Regions from separate parts of the Oleiphilus sp. HI0066 genome, predicted to be linked through region 1. Evidence: predicted binding sites of a transcription regulator. Region 1 holds the regulator's gene; the other holds the start of a gene.
The links. Region 1 encodes sigma-54, which starts transcription at its own class of promoters, with help from an activator protein. Its sites were predicted from a motif close to TGGCACNNNNNTTGCTNT; they were not measured.
Positions count from the first base shown of each region.

Region 2: the regulator sigma-54 is predicted to act here: its motif matches at 4,516-4,533, upstream of A3738_RS11400 (putative urea ABC transporter substrate-binding protein).

Region 1 covers NZ_LWFH01001211.1:14,774-22,392, reverse strand. The annotation lists gene A3738_RS16690 (HAD family hydrolase) at 1-102, shown strand, start outside; gene lptC (LPS export ABC transporter periplasmic protein LptC) at 104-676, shown strand; gene lptA (lipopolysaccharide transport periplasmic protein LptA) at 660-1,244, shown strand; gene lptB (LPS export ABC transporter ATP-binding protein) at 1,225-1,950, shown strand; gene A3738_RS16670 (RNA polymerase factor sigma-54) at 2,135-3,637, shown strand; gene hpf (ribosome hibernation-promoting factor, HPF/YfiA family) at 3,714-4,016, shown strand; gene ptsN (PTS IIA-like nitrogen regulatory protein PtsN) at 4,040-4,504, shown strand; gene rapZ (RNase adapter RapZ) at 4,526-5,401, shown strand; gene A3738_RS16650 (HPr family phosphocarrier protein) at 5,443-5,712, shown strand; gene mgtE (magnesium transporter) at 5,825-7,186, shown strand; gene yjgA (ribosome biogenesis factor YjgA) at 7,206-7,619, shown strand, end outside.
Region 2 covers NZ_LWFH01001000.1:19,549-27,167, reverse strand. The annotation lists gene A3738_RS11425 (hypothetical protein) at 1-497, shown strand, start outside; gene A3738_RS11420 (hypothetical protein) at 560-1,633, shown strand; gene A3738_RS11415 (hotdog fold domain-containing protein) at 1,630-2,067, opposite strand; gene A3738_RS11410 (alpha/beta fold hydrolase) at 2,106-2,954, opposite strand; gene A3738_RS11405 (APC family permease) at 3,022-4,230, opposite strand; guanidine-I (ykkC/yxkD leader) riboswitch at 4,583-4,714, shown strand; gene A3738_RS11400 (putative urea ABC transporter substrate-binding protein) at 4,772-5,812, shown strand; gene A3738_RS11395 (ABC transporter permease) at 5,852-6,664, shown strand; gene A3738_RS11390 (ABC transporter ATP-binding protein) at 6,675-7,493, shown strand; gene A3738_RS11385 (urea amidolyase associated protein UAAP1) at 7,583-7,619, shown strand, end outside.

The sequences.
Region 1 (7,619 bases):
CAAACAAGCGGAGGCCATGGCGCCGTAAGAGAGGCATGCGACTTCATACTATCAGCGCAAGGTTTACTCGACGACATTCATCAATCATTTTTAAAAAAGTGATATGAGCAAAACCTTTAAACGATCAAAATTCTCATTATTGGCGGTCATCTTACTGGTCGGGGTAAGCCTGTTCTACACCAGCGACATTACACAAACTGAGACGCCAGAACTATTCAGCAATGAAAAGAAACCTTTTGCTTTCGCTAACAATACCTACCTACGGGAATTCGGAGAATCAGGCGAACTAGAACTAGAAGTCAAAGCAGATAAGTCTCTCTACTTTAAAGATGATGCCCTGATTACGACAGAATCTCCAACCATTTGGTATACCAATGAGCAAGGCGACAAATTAAGACTTAACGCAGAATCAGGGCAATTTAACGCCGATACTGGAAACCTATATCTAGAGGATCGGGTCAAGCTTTCTCGTACTAGCTCAGAAGGACAAATCACAACAATCCTTACCCAAGACCTGAATATCGATACACGCAATGACTTTATATCTACTGATCGCGAAGTTAGTATTACTCAGGATAAAAGCACGCTTAAATCTATCGGATTAGAAGCATCGCTCAACGATCGAAAAATCGAACTCTCTCAACGCGTTAGAGGTATTTATGACTTGGCGAATTAATAGCCTAGCTCTAGTCACTTTATTTTTACTCACTGCCACGCACAATGCTCACAGCATTGACGTAGATCGAACCCAACCTATTGAAATTGAATCCGACAGTGCCGTGATCGATGATTCACAGGGTTTTTCGACCTATCGCGGCAACGTTATCATTCGCCAGGGTTCGACAACACTCACCGCAGATAACATCAGTGTTTTTGCTCGTGAACGCGCCGTAACACAAATCATTGCGAATGGTACACCCGCGACATTCAAGCAAACAGACGCCAGTAGCAATATTCAAAACACCAGCGGCCAAGCTGAACAAATCACGTATAAAGCAAAAGATGCTGTTTTGATTTTTAACGGCAACGCCACACTCGCCCAGGACACCAATTCGTTTTCCGGAAATCGCATTGAATACGACATCATGGACAAAGCAATTCGCGCCAAAGGGGATCAAGATAGTGGCAAACGAGTGAAGATTCAGTACTTCCCTCAAGCATCTGAGCCTTCAAGTGAAAACTCCGATTCACAAACCAACGACAATCTAGACCAAGCGAATCCTAATGAAGACACTTCAAGCTAAGCATCTTGCTAAAGCCTACAAAAAACGACAAGTTGTTATCGACGTATCGCTTGAAATCAAAACAGGACAAATTGTTGGCTTGCTTGGTCCGAACGGCGCGGGTAAGACTACCTGCTTTTACATGATCGTTGGCCTAGTATCCAAGGATAAGGGCCAAATCCTCATTGATGACAGAGACATTAGCAACATGCCAATGCATGGGCGCGCAAAAGCCGGTATTGGTTACTTACCACAAGAAGCATCAATATTTCGAAAACTTACTGTATATGAAAATATTCTGAGCGTTCTGCAAACGAGAAAAGAATTAAGCAAGGCCGAACAACGCGAAAAAGCCGATCAATTACTAAAAGAATTTCATATAGAACATATTCGCGACAGCCAAGGTATGGCTTTATCCGGGGGCGAGCGCCGTCGCGTCGAGATTGCGAGAGCTCTCGCAATGGAGCCAGATTTCATTCTACTAGATGAACCTTTTGCAGGGGTTGATCCAATTTCAGTAAGCGACATCAAGCAAATAGTGCGACAAGTTCGCGACCGAGATATTGGCGTACTTATCACCGACCACAACGTGAGAGAGACCTTAGACATTTGCGAACAAGCCTATATTGTTGGCAATGGACACATCATTGCATCAGGCTCGTCTGAGCAAGTATTAGAGAACAAAAAGGTGCGCGAGGTTTACCTTGGCGATGAATTTACAATTTAAAACCAAATTCCCTGTGCAATTACCAGTGAAAAAAGGTTTAACTAAGTTCATCAAAAACTCGTTCAAATTCTTCTCGGAAGTTCTTAAAATAGAAGATATGACATTACGTGCTGGACAAGCACATAGAGAATTCGTTCGACAATGACAAAAACACTGAAAAAGTTAGGATGACCGACTGATGGTAATGAAGGCATCCCTACAACTCAAAATGGGGCAAAGTCTTACAATGACGCCCCAGCTGCAGCAGGCTATTAAACTGCTTCAGCTATCGACTCTAGATCTTCAGGCGGAAATCCAAGAAGCATTGGAATCAAACCCAATGCTAGAAATGATTGAAGACAGTCCTGAGACGCCAAATAGCGAGTCAGAGCAAAATTCAAAAAATGAACAATCTAGCGAAGTATCAAATTCAGAAGTCGAGCCATCACGAGATCTTCACGAAAGCGAACGCGATGAATTTAGCGATTCGATACCAACCGATTTACCTGTCGATACTGCATGGGAAGACATCTACCAAACAAGTGGCCCAGCAAGCTCTGGCACAATGCCAGATGAGAACGACAGCGATTTCGAAAGCAGAAATTCAATTAGCGAGTCTCTGAATGATCACCTGCTATGGCAACTTAATCTAACACCATTTTCTGACCGCGATCGTTTAATTGCAGAAACAATTATTGATGCGATTGACATGGAAGGCTATCTACAAAATACCATTGAAGATATTCATCAAGGTCTATTTAACGAAGAAGATGAAGATCCAGTCGAACTAGAAGAAGTTCACGCAGTTCTGAAGCGTGTTCAACATTTTGACCCAGCAGGCGTGGGCGCAAAAGACCTTCAAGAATGTCTAATGCTTCAGTTACGTCAACTAGATCCCGACACTGAGTGGCTACCGCAAGCCAAGCTTGTCGTCAGCCACTATATCAATCTGCTGGGTAGTCGCGATTACGCACAGCTCATCAGAAGAAGTCGTCTTAAAGAAGACGATTTGAAAGAAGTTCTTCGCTTGATCCAATCGCTAAACCCTCGCCCAGGCGAGTCAGTGATTCAAGCGGAACCAGAATACGTTGTTCCCGACGTCGTGGTGAAAAAGGTAAATGGGCGCTGGAAAGTAGAGCTCAATCCAGAAATCGCACCTAAGATTCGCGTAAACAACAGCTACGCTGGCTTTATAAAACGTGCAGATAATAGCAACGACAACAACTTCATGAAGGACCAACTTCAAGAAGCTAAGTGGTTTATAAAAAGCCTCCAAAGCAGAAACGAGACTTTGCTCAAAGTTGCAAGCAAAATTGTTGCACATCAACAAGGCTTTTTAGACTATGGTGAAGAAGCAATGAAACCGCTTATTCTCCATGATATAGCCCAAGCAGTTGATATGCATGAATCCACAATTTCTCGCGTAACAACGCAAAAGTATATGCACACACCGCGTGGCATCTTTGAGCTGAAGTACTTCTTCTCAAGCCATGTTGGGACGACTTCTGGCGGCGAATGCTCATCGACGGCAATACGCGCTATCATTAAAAAATTAATTGCTGCTGAAAATCCTAAGAAACCTCTTAGCGACAGCAAAATTGCAGACCTACTCAAAGATCAAGGCATTAACGTTGCTCGCCGTACTATTGCAAAGTACCGCGAAGCGATGTCAATCCCGCCTTCTAACGAAAGGAAGCGTTTAATGTAAGAAGCTGTATATTCGCAAGACTTGTTAGAAGCATCCGCGGAAATTTCTTCCGCAAAAAACCAACAAGGAGACATTTATGCAAGTAAACATCACCGGTCACCACGTTGAACTAACAGATTCAATGAAAAACTACGTTACTGACAAGCTAGAGAAGCTTGAGCGTCACGTGGACGGTATAACAAATGTGCAGGTCACCCTTTCAGTGGAAAAGCTAAGACAAATTGCGGAAGCCACACTTCACATTAGCGGCGCAGACATTCACGGTACTGCAGAAGACGAAGATATGTATACATCTATCGATAAGCTTATAGACAAGCTTGATCGACAGATACTGAAACACAAAGAAAAACAAGTTGCGCGCTCGCATGGGGCCGTGTAGCTACTCGTAGTATTGGAAGAAAAATGAACGAAGGTTCAATTACTATTAGCTCTATTCTTGTTCCGGGACTGACTCGCGTCAGTTTCCCGGGCACTAGCAAGAAAAAAACACTAGAGCATATCGCAGCTGCAATTTCACAAGAAATCCCCGAGCTGTCTGAAGAAGATTTATTCGAAAATCTAATTGCCCGTGAGAAATTAGGTAGCACTGGAATCGGACAAGGAATTGCCATCCCTCACAGCAGAATGTTGAGATGCTCAAAAGTCATAGGCGCATTATTTACACTTGAACAAGATATCGCGTTTGACGCAATCGACAACCAACCAGTTAATCTACTGTTTGTTCTGATCGTTCCTAAAGAAGCAAGCAGCGAACATTTAGAGTTACTTAGCCAAATAGCGGAAAGATTTAATGACTCTTCTTTTTGCAATAAACTACGTGCTGCATCATCTGATTCTGAGCTTTATACGTTAATGACTGAAAGCTAACTGCCTTACTGTGGAGGCACCATGAAACTCGTAATTATTAGTGGCCGATCGGGCTCAGGTAAGAGTACTGCCCTCCATGTTTTAGAAGACTTAGGCTATTACTGCATCGACAACCTACCTGTCGGTTTGCTCTTAGAGCTTGGCTCACAATCAGCAAGACAAACAGATGAGCGCTTGGCAAAAGTTGCCGTGAGCATTGATGCCCGCAACCTACAAAGCGGCATAGAAAACTTCCCTGCTTTTTATCAAGCCTTTCAAAATCAGAATATCGAAACAGACATTATCTTTCTTGACGCGGATAGCGAAACACTCATAAAGCGCTTTCATGCGACACGAAGAAAACACCCTTTAAGCTCTCCCGACATTTCCTTAAGCGAAGCCATCAACAAAGAGAGCGTTTTATTAGAACCCATTTCCAGGCAGGCTGACCTCAATATAAATACAAGCGACATGTCTTTGTATGAATTGCGTGACCATATCAAACTACGAGTAGCAGGCAGAGCTACACAAGAAATGGCCCTACTATTCCAATCGTTTGGATTCAAACACGGCGTGCCTAGCGATGCAGATTATGTTTTTGACGTTCGATGCCTCCCTAATCCGTACTGGGACCCATCTCTACGCGTATTCACGGGGCTCGACAAACCTGTTGAAGATTTCTTAAGTTCACATTCAGAAGTCGAGGAAATGGAGTCTTCAATTATTACTTTCCTCGACAAGTGGATTGATCAATTCGCCTCAAATAACCGCAGCTATATGACAATTGCCATTGGCTGCACAGGCGGCCAGCATCGTAGCGTTTATTTATGCGAAAAAATCGGAGCATACTTTAAGCAATCTCACAAAAGCGTGTTGATTCGCCACAAAGAACTATCCGCTCCAATGAAAACCCAATAAAATAAATTCTAAGAAAACACTGAGACTTCAAAGGGAATCGAATGCTTCGCGAAACTGTCGAAATTATCAATGATCTTGGACTGCATGCCCGAGCAGCAGCCAAATTCGTGGAATGCACCGGTCATTTTGAAAGCAGTTTTACCATCACAAAAGACGATAGAGAAGTTGACGGAAAAAGCATCATGTCTGTCATGATGCTTGCAGCCAGCAAGGGCACCCAGATAACGATTACTGTTGATGGCGCGGATGAAGAGCAAGCCATGAATGCCTTGAAAACATTGATCAATAATCGGTTTGATGAAGAAAGTTAACTCTAATTCGTTATAACTTATCCTATTAAGCCATTGTTTTCTTAAGAAATTAATCAACCGATCTGCACGCCATACGCTATACTCATAGCTTAAACAAACTTTCGGCGTTCCCATGGCAAGCTACTCTAACAATCAGACACCAGAGCAACACTGGCGCTCCATTTCGGATGCCATTGAAGCCGGCTCTCTGAAGCAAGTAGCTCGCATTATTAATAAGAGCTTATCGACGAGCGATGTCGCTCACCTCATCGAGTCTTCTCCACCTAAACAGCGTAATATTATTTGGCAGCTCGTCGATGATGATTATCGCGGAGAGGTTCTTCAAGACCTAAGCGAAGACGTCCAAGCCTATTTCTTGAGCAAGTTAAATGCGCAAGAACTTATCGACGCCACCGAAGATCTCGATACAGATGACCTAGCAGACATACTGCAGAACCTACCTGAAGCTGTCATTGGCGAAGTCCTAGACTCCATGGACAGCCAAGACCGGGAACGTGTCGAGGAAGTCCTCGCCTACGAGGAAGATACTGCCGGTGGCCTGATGAACACCGACACGGTAACTATCCGTGCGGACATCACAATGGACGTTGTTCTGCGCTACTTGCGAAGACACCGAAGCCTACCCGAGATGACAGATAGTCTTCTCGTTGTTAGCCGAAATGGTGTTTTGGTCGGTATCCTTCCACTAACTACGATGTTGGTATCTAGCCCAAGTGCTACGGTTCGTGAGGTCATGGAAACAGACATCACGACAATCAACGTCAATATGCCAGATAGCGAAGTCGCGAATGTATTCGAACGTCAGGACTTGGTCACCGCACCAGTCGTGAACGACGATAATATATTGCTTGGGCGTATCACCATTGATGACGTGGTTGATGTCATTAGGGATGATGCTGATCACTCATTGATGAGTATGGCGGGGCTCGACGAGGATGAAGACACCTTCGCACCGGTGAAGCAAACAACCAAAAGGCGCGCTGTTTGGCTGGGCATAAACTTAGTCACCGCCTTTATTGCCTCTGCCGTGATTGGCATGTTTGAGGGTACTATTGAAAAAGTCGTGGCACTGGCTGTACTAATGCCAATCGTTGCCAGTATGGGCGGCATAGCAGGAAGCCAAACTCTTACACTTGTGATACGTGGTATGGCAGTCGGTCAAATCAGTAGTGGCAACTTAAAGTGGCTACTCAATCGCGAGTTCACTGTGAGCATGATTAACGGCGCATTATGGGCTGCCGTGGTTTCAGGCCTCGCAATGCTATGGTTCAAAGACATCACGATCGGAATCGTAATCGCATCAGCCTTAATGATTAATCTCGTTGTAGCCGCTATAGCAGGTACCGTACTCCCCTACTTTTTGAAATCGCGCGACATTGATCCAGCACTCGCAGGTGGCGTGATCTTGACTACTATCACTGATGTTGTAGGCTTCCTCTCCTTTTTAGGCCTAGCCTCAATCGCCTACGCATAAATTTGATCACAGGTACTTTATGAGTCAGCACGACCCATTCGATAGCAACAACGAAGATTTCGACGAAGACATTAAAAGTCGTAGCCAAATTAAACGCGAGATGGAAGCGTTACAAGCAATCGGCAAGCAGCTTTGTGAATTAAAAGCTTCCCACCTTGAACAAGTACCTATCTCAGAAGAATTAGAAGAAGGCATCACGACCTACAAACGCATCTCGTCACGGGAAGCCAAAAGACGCCAATTACAGTACATTGGCAAAGTCATGCGCAACCAAGACATTGATGCAATTCAGACAGTACTCGATCGATTCGATACATCTAGCGATATATACGCGAAACGCTTACATATGCTCGAAGCTTGGAGAGAAAGACTGATCAACGAAGGTAATGCGGCATTAACTGAATTCGTCGAAAAACACCCAAGCGTTGAGATA
Region 2 (7,619 bases), on a different contig from region 1:
AGTCAAATGAGGTCTATTTTGATGGTGATGATAACAATAATGAATTTCTAGGAATTAGTGCTGACTTGCGTTTTAGTGCCAGTTTATCCGGTGTTTCTGATGTGGTTGTTGTGGACTTTTCTTTCGATACGACTTCGCAGTTTTTCGCTGATATAGCACTTAATCTCTCTTATCCTGGCCATTGGATCAAACTTCACGGCAGTATTGATTATGATTTTTTATTATTTTCTTCTCGATATGAAGATACATATTACGTAGGTGATCTATATCTAGAGAAACCAGCGGAGGGTATTCAAATAAAGCTAGGAATTGATACTTATGTTGATCCTGGTGAAGAAGAAATTTCCGTAGAAATGCGCTTGGACTCAAATCGCGATGGAGTTACCGATGAACGTGACTTCTTGTACGGTTGGTATGAACAGCGCAACGGTGTTGATTTGCTGATCTATGCAGACGAGAGTAATCCCGATAAGTTAGAACTCGAATCCCTGTTCTAGCGCTTAATTATCCTTTTAATTCATTTTTTAAAGAGGCTTCGGCCTCTTTTTAAGTTGTAGTGATGTTTCGATATTTAATATCTTTTTCTTTTTTTATTATTTCGTTTAGCTCCGTACTCCAAGCGAACGAAACTGAGTTTTATTTTGACGCAAATCTCTACGGGCACAGTCAGACGTCATCGATTACCCAGATTGTTTTAGATGAGTTTGAGGGTGAGGACTTCGATGGAGGTGAGCATTCTTTTACTCACAATATTTGGGAAATCGGTGGAGTATATAAGGGGCTTAAACTAGCGGCTGTCGCTCGGTACGACTACACGCTAAATTATACTGAGGACGTTGCAGAGCTCGTTTTTCGGGAAAAGAATGACAAACCTATCGAGACGAACCGGACTTATGACTTGTATCTTGATGTTTTACACATGCGTTCCACCGGCTTGAAGTTAGGGTATCAATATAAAGTAAATAACGACATTAAGATCAGTGCTGACGCAAGCTGGTTACAAGTCACAAGCTATATGCAGGGCTTTATCGATGGCCGTGTTGAAGTTACTGATGATGATTACGTGGGCGACATAGCTCTAGACTACGTATACAGCAAAGATAAGCTTCTTGATCGAATTGCTCGTAGACCTAAAGGCTACGGTTACACCCTTGATTTTCATGTGCAATCAAAACTAACTGATAGTCTCGCGCTATCAATATCTTTTCTAGATGTGGTCAATGAAATCACTATAAAAGAGGCACCCTATACTGCCGCCAATGCGACATCTAACCGTTTAAGTATATCGCCTGAGGGGTTGATTGACGTAAAACCCATTTTGACTGGCGTTGAAGACTATCGTGATCACCGTTTAAAACTCGAACCTCGATACGATGCAGAGTTTTTATACGGTTTTGATGAACTCTGGGACGTTTATGCAGGTGTTTTTCACTATGATGATTATACCTACCCGTCCTTGGGTTTCGGCTATAAAGTTACTGAAAGTCTCGGTGTTAAAACTGTCATTGATCTAAAAACGCAGGCACTAGAACTCAATTTACAGTCGCAGGCGTGGAACGTTGGTTTAATCAGTGATGATTTCAACTTGAATGATGCGCGGACCTTTGGTTTGTCGTGGTCTTTGCGCTACTAACGCTTCACATTCATCGTGATTAGTGCTGTAAAGCACTTCACGCCCTCGTCGTTATAGGCGGCGACGGGCACATCTATTTTTCCGTCTTGTGTGAAATCAATATCGTCAGCTTCACACTTTACGATCAAGTCGGTTTTGGCCTTCACGAGGTATTTCACGCTCATGCCTTCTGGTATCCAGCGTGTACCTTCTGGTGTTGAGACTTCGGTTGTAACTCCGCCAACGAGTTCTGCAGCATTGCACATAGCGATGGCATGTATACAACCAAGATGATTCTGCACTTTCTTCTGGTTCTTCAGAATCATTTCGCAATAGCCAGGGCGTAATACGGTCACCAAAGGGTCGATGCTTTCGAAGTAGGGTGCAACCGTTGCAATGCCCTTTGAAAAGCCTTCTCCGCCCATTTGTTCAAACATCTTTAAATACTGATTCATGATCGTTGCCTTATTCTTATTTTTTAATGAAGTGGGTATTAGTTGTGTGCTGTCAGAAACTCGAATGTTTCTTTCCATAAGGTGCTTTCAAATTTAGCTTTAAACATTCCAGTATGGCCGATGTGTTTCGCGTCCACATCTTTGGGTTTAACTAGTTTTAGTTCGCAATCAGCTTCGTGGAACTGACGCAAAAGATGGTTAATGTTTTCTTTCGGCGCGAGCGCATCGTCAGAGAATGCGTAAGACAAAATAGGTATTTGCATTGAATAAAAACGAGAGCAATCAAGCCCGAAACTCGGATCCAGCAAATAGTTTGGTTTACTCATCCATTTAGCCCACTGTTGTACGGCTTTTGAAGGCAGGTTTTGATTGCCTAGCCCGAATTTGTCAGCAGGGAATGGCGAATAAATTCTGCTTACGATGGGTAGGATAAAACCAATATTGACGCGAATTTTTAGTCCATCCGCAAGGCGTGGCCATCGCTTCCAGTAGGGCGCGCTCGCGGCAACAAATACTGCACTTTTAAGCTGCTCGCTCGAAGGGGCTAAGGCGAGTAGTTGTCCGCCAATACTATGGCCAATGAAATACACCTGATCGGTCTTTGATATGGCATAACGCAGCACGCCTTCTATGTCTTGTGTTCCCCACTCACTCAGCTCAAAGTCTTCTCGCGTTAGCGATTCGTTATCGCCCGTTCCTCGATAATCAAAGCAAAGCACTTTATAGCCTTGTTTGACAAAGAACTCGGCCATTGGCCAATAAAAACTTTGGTTTACACCGAAGGCACTTGCAATAACGATGGTGCCGAGTGGGGGATTTTCAGGGCTAAATTCACTGATCAATAACGATGTATGATCTCGGCACGTGAGGGTAGTGGTTAATTTCATAGGAGGGCTGACAGCTAAGGAATTTGTTTTGCGTCAGCTTACCTAAGTATCGTGCGTCAAACTAGCGTTAATATGCGATTTTAAAGATGAGCAAGGCGATGCAGATAATGGTTCCTAACAAAGGGTAAGCGGGTGTTTTTAACGTGAAGTCTTTCGTCATTTTGTTTCGTCTGAGTACAACCAAAGATGCGTTCACGAGAGTAAAAACACACAGCACAATAAAGCTTCTGTAAGAAGCAAGTGTGACGAGCGGTAGCGCGAGGGCAAACATTAAAACTACCCCAGTTACGGCGAATGTCGCGAACCAAGGTGTTTTGGTTTTCTCAGAAATGAGGCCAAATACTTGTGGTACACGTTGTTGATTCGCCATGCCGTAAAGTACGCGCGATGCCATAATAATTTGGGTGAGAACCCCGTTGATAATGGCAAATAAACTGATCACTGAAATCCATTTTCCTAGATTAGTGTCATAACGTTCTAACAGTGCTCTTAAAGGGGCCTCTGAATTGGCTAATTCTGCCATTGGCATGGCTAGTATGGCCACAACCGCGACAGCAATGTAGATCACCGAAGATATTAACAAAGCGAGAATAATCGCACGCGGCATCGTGCGTTCAGGTTCTTTGACCTCTTCAACAATATTGACCATGTCTTCAAATCCAATGAATGCATAAAAGGTTAGAAAAGCACCGGCTAAAATTAAACCGAAATCATTTGTCGAAGTCGGAACAAATAGTTCGTTGAGTGAGGTGGTTGTGAGTTCGACCTGACTGCCGCCATAAAAAACGACTAAAGCCAGACCTGATATCTCAATAAGGGTGACGATTGTTGCGGCCCATAGTGATTCAGCAATGCCATAAAAAGCGATCGCACTCATTTCTATCACCACGATACAAATCGCAATCCAACTTTCGATTGGATAAAAAGACTGCAAATAGCCAACGAAGCCATTGGCGAGCGTTGCGCAAGACACAATGCCCGTAAAGACCACGAGTAAGCCAATGACACGCGTTAGAAAGGGTTGTTGAAATGCCGCATCAACATAATGCGTTTCACCCGAGCGTTTGGGAAACATGACAACCAGCTGGCAGTAACTGAGTGCCGTAATCCCTGCAACAATAGCTGCGACCAAGAATGCAAGGGGGGCGAGTGTTCCTGACGTTGCGGCTATTTTCCCGACAAGAACATAAATTCCTGCACCGAGTATGGTTCCCAAACCATGGAAGAGAAGTAGAGGAAGATTGGCTTTTCTTGAGAGCGTTTGTTGTTCGTTCATGCTGATCAACACTGATTATTTTTTACAGTATTTCAAAGCATTGCAATCCGGTACTTGAGCTATCTCAAGTCAAAGCCGATTCATATTACTCAGGCGATGTTTTGGAATTTCATTTTTCACTTGTCATGGATGGTACGCGTTCGCTCATGTCGAAATAGAGTGATGAGTTATTTTGGTGCGCAGTGTTATGGTGCGCATAATTCTGGTGCTCGAGCGCATCGTTTACTGAACTAGATTAGGCCTCAGTATTTTTTAAATATATGAAATATATAAAAAAATACTCCTTGGCGCAGCGTTTGCAACTCACTACCTGTCCGTACCCTTGTCATACCGGGCAACACAATTTGGTTTTCAAATAGAACGCTAGGGTTCCGGTTAAGCAAAATAAGGCAAACAGCCAATCGCTTAACGACTGGTCCGAGAGCATTCGACCTCTCCTCTGAGAAGAGCATGGGTTACACGGCGGGATAAAAGCCCGGGAGACTTGCTTGGTGTATGCCGAGGGTACTCCGTGTAATACAAACAAAAAGAGAGGTAATCCATGAAACGTATCGCAGCACTTCTTCTTGCGTTCTCACTTTCATCTGTCTCACAAGCTTCTGATAGCTTCAAAATTTGCTGGTCGATTTATGTCGGCTGGATGCCTTGGGCGTATGGCGCCGAGCAAGGCATCGTGAAGAAATGGGGCGACAAATACGGTATCGATATTGAGGTCGTTCAGATTAATGACTACATCGAGTCGATCAACCAATACTCTGCAGGCGAGTTCGCGGCTTGTACGATGACAAACATGGATGCCCTTACGATTCCAGCCGCAGGTGGTGTAGATAGCACGGCGCTCGTAGTTGGTGACTTCTCAAATGGTAACGACGGTATCGTGTTGAAAGGCAAAGATTCCCTAGCTGACATCAAAGGCCAAAACGTTAACTTGGTTGAGTTGAGCGTATCGCATTACTTGCTAGCACGTGGTCTTGAAACGGTTGGTTTAACCGAAAAAGATCTCACTGTTGTGAATACCTCTGATGCAGACATGGTTGCTGTTTATGGCACAGATGACGTTACATCGGTTGCAACATGGAATCCCTTGCTCAGCGAAATCGAAGCGATGCCAAACAGCACTAAAGTATTCGACTCTTCAATGATTCCAGGTGAAATCATCGATTTGCTTGTGATAAATACAGAGACCTTGGCTGCGAACCCTGATCTTGGGAGAGCTTTAGTGGGTGCATGGTACGAAATCATGGGCTTAATGAGTGGCTCTGATGATGCAGCGACTTCAGCAAAAACGTACATGGCAGAAGCATCAGGTACTGACTTGACTGGTTATGAAGCACAGTTAGCAAGTACTGAAATGTTCTACACGCCAGCGCAAGCTCTTGAACTAACAAATAGCGATGCTCTTGTGAGCACCATGGAAAATGTTGCGGAGTTTTCTTTCAAGCATGGCTTGTTAGGTGAAGGTGCTCCAGATGCAGGATTTATCGGAATTGAAATGCCAAAAGGTACCTTCGGTGATGCATCAAACGTGAAGTTCCGTTTTGACCCAAGCTACATGCAGATGGCTGCTGACGGCAAGCTATAGAGCATAAACGAATGCCTGTATTGATGTGAGGCCAAGGCCATGAAGAAACTGATAAACCAGACGCCAGATAGAACATTCAAAGTGTTCTTAGGCTTGCTACCTTTCGTGCTAATGATCGTGCTTTATATGGTGAGTTCGGATGCGCGTTTAGAAGTGAATCCTAATGACAAGCTCCTCCCGAGTTTTAGTCAGATTGGAGATGGTTTATCAAGAATGGCCTTGGAACCGAGCAAGCGCACAGGCGACTATGTTTTTTGGCAGGACACAGCGAGTAGTCTCACACGTCTTGGCCTAGGTGTATTAATCGCTGCGGCCATTGGCTTGTTTGTTGGAGTAATAACGGGCGCTTTGCCTTTGTTTACCGCTTGGGTATCTCCTTTACTGACGGTTGTTTCACTGATTCCTCCTTTAGCCATCCTGCCAATTTTGTTCATCGTTTTTGGTCTAGGTGAGCTCTCGAAAGTTGTCTTGATTGCCATCGGCATTACGCCGTTTATTGCGCGTGATATTCAACGACGAACACAAGAGATTCCGCCCGAGCAACTCGTTAAAGCACAGACTTTAGGTGCCAATACGAGTCAGATTTTAATGCGTGTGGTACTGCCACAAATCCTTCCAAAACTGATTGATGCAGTGCGCTTATCGTTAGGTGCTGGGTGGCTGTTTCTGATTGCTGCTGAAGCCGTAGCCTCAACCGATGGGCTTGGTTACCGCATCTTCTTGGTAAGACGTTATATGGCGATGGATGTGATCTTGCCGTATGTCGCATGGATTACTGTGCTCGCGTTCTTTATCGATCAAGGCTTAAAGCACTTGAACAAAACGTTGTTCCCTTGGAATGAGAGAGCATAAGACAATGAGCATGATTGATTCTTCAGCAATAGAAAAAACGTCTGATACCCCGATGCTTCAGGTGAACAAGGTTTGGAAAACCTATGGCGACAATGTCGTTCTTGAAGGGCTCGATGTTACCGTACAGCAGGGTGAATTTGTCACCTTAGTTGGCACGTCTGGCTGCGGCAAAAGCACCTTCTTAAACATGTTACTGGGAACTGTTGAGCCAAGCCGCGGAGAAATCTTGCTCGATGGCAAACCTATCCCGAATGAACCCGGAGCTGATCGGGGCATTGTGTTTCAGCAGTATTCGGTGTTTCCGCACATGACGGTTTTAGAAAACGTTGTGACAAGCAAAGGTTTTCAGCGTAAAGGTTTTACGGGTTTGCTGTTCGGCAAAGCGCGAAGAGAAGCGGTAAAAGAAGCCTTAGAAATACTAGATCAAGTTGGCTTGAGTTATGCGGTCGACAAATACCCGCATGAGTTATCTGGTGGCATGAAGCAGCGTTTGGCCATTGCACAAGCCTTGCTTGGTAAACCGAGAATTCTGTTATTGGATGAACCTTTTGGTGCGCTTGATCCGGGTATACGTGCAGATATGCACGCATTGGTGCTCAAGCTATGGAAAGAGCACAAGCTGACTATCTTCATGGTCACACATGACCTGAAAGAAGGTTTTTATCTTGGCACACGTTTGTGGGTCTTCGATAAGTTACGTCATGACGAGCAAGCGCCTCAGCGCTTTGGCGCGGGCATTACCTACGATTTGGCGGTAGGACAGGTTGATCATGACCTATATCGAGAAATCGATGATGACATTCGGCCTGTTCCGCAACAGGTTGCATAAGCCTATTTAGATCGAAGTAATAAGAGACATTAGCAATCAGTCGTGTTTTGCGCGGCTACATCTATTAAAAAAGAAAGTAAGGACAAGTTATGAGCGAGTACATCCGTTCTATTTCTTACACCACTC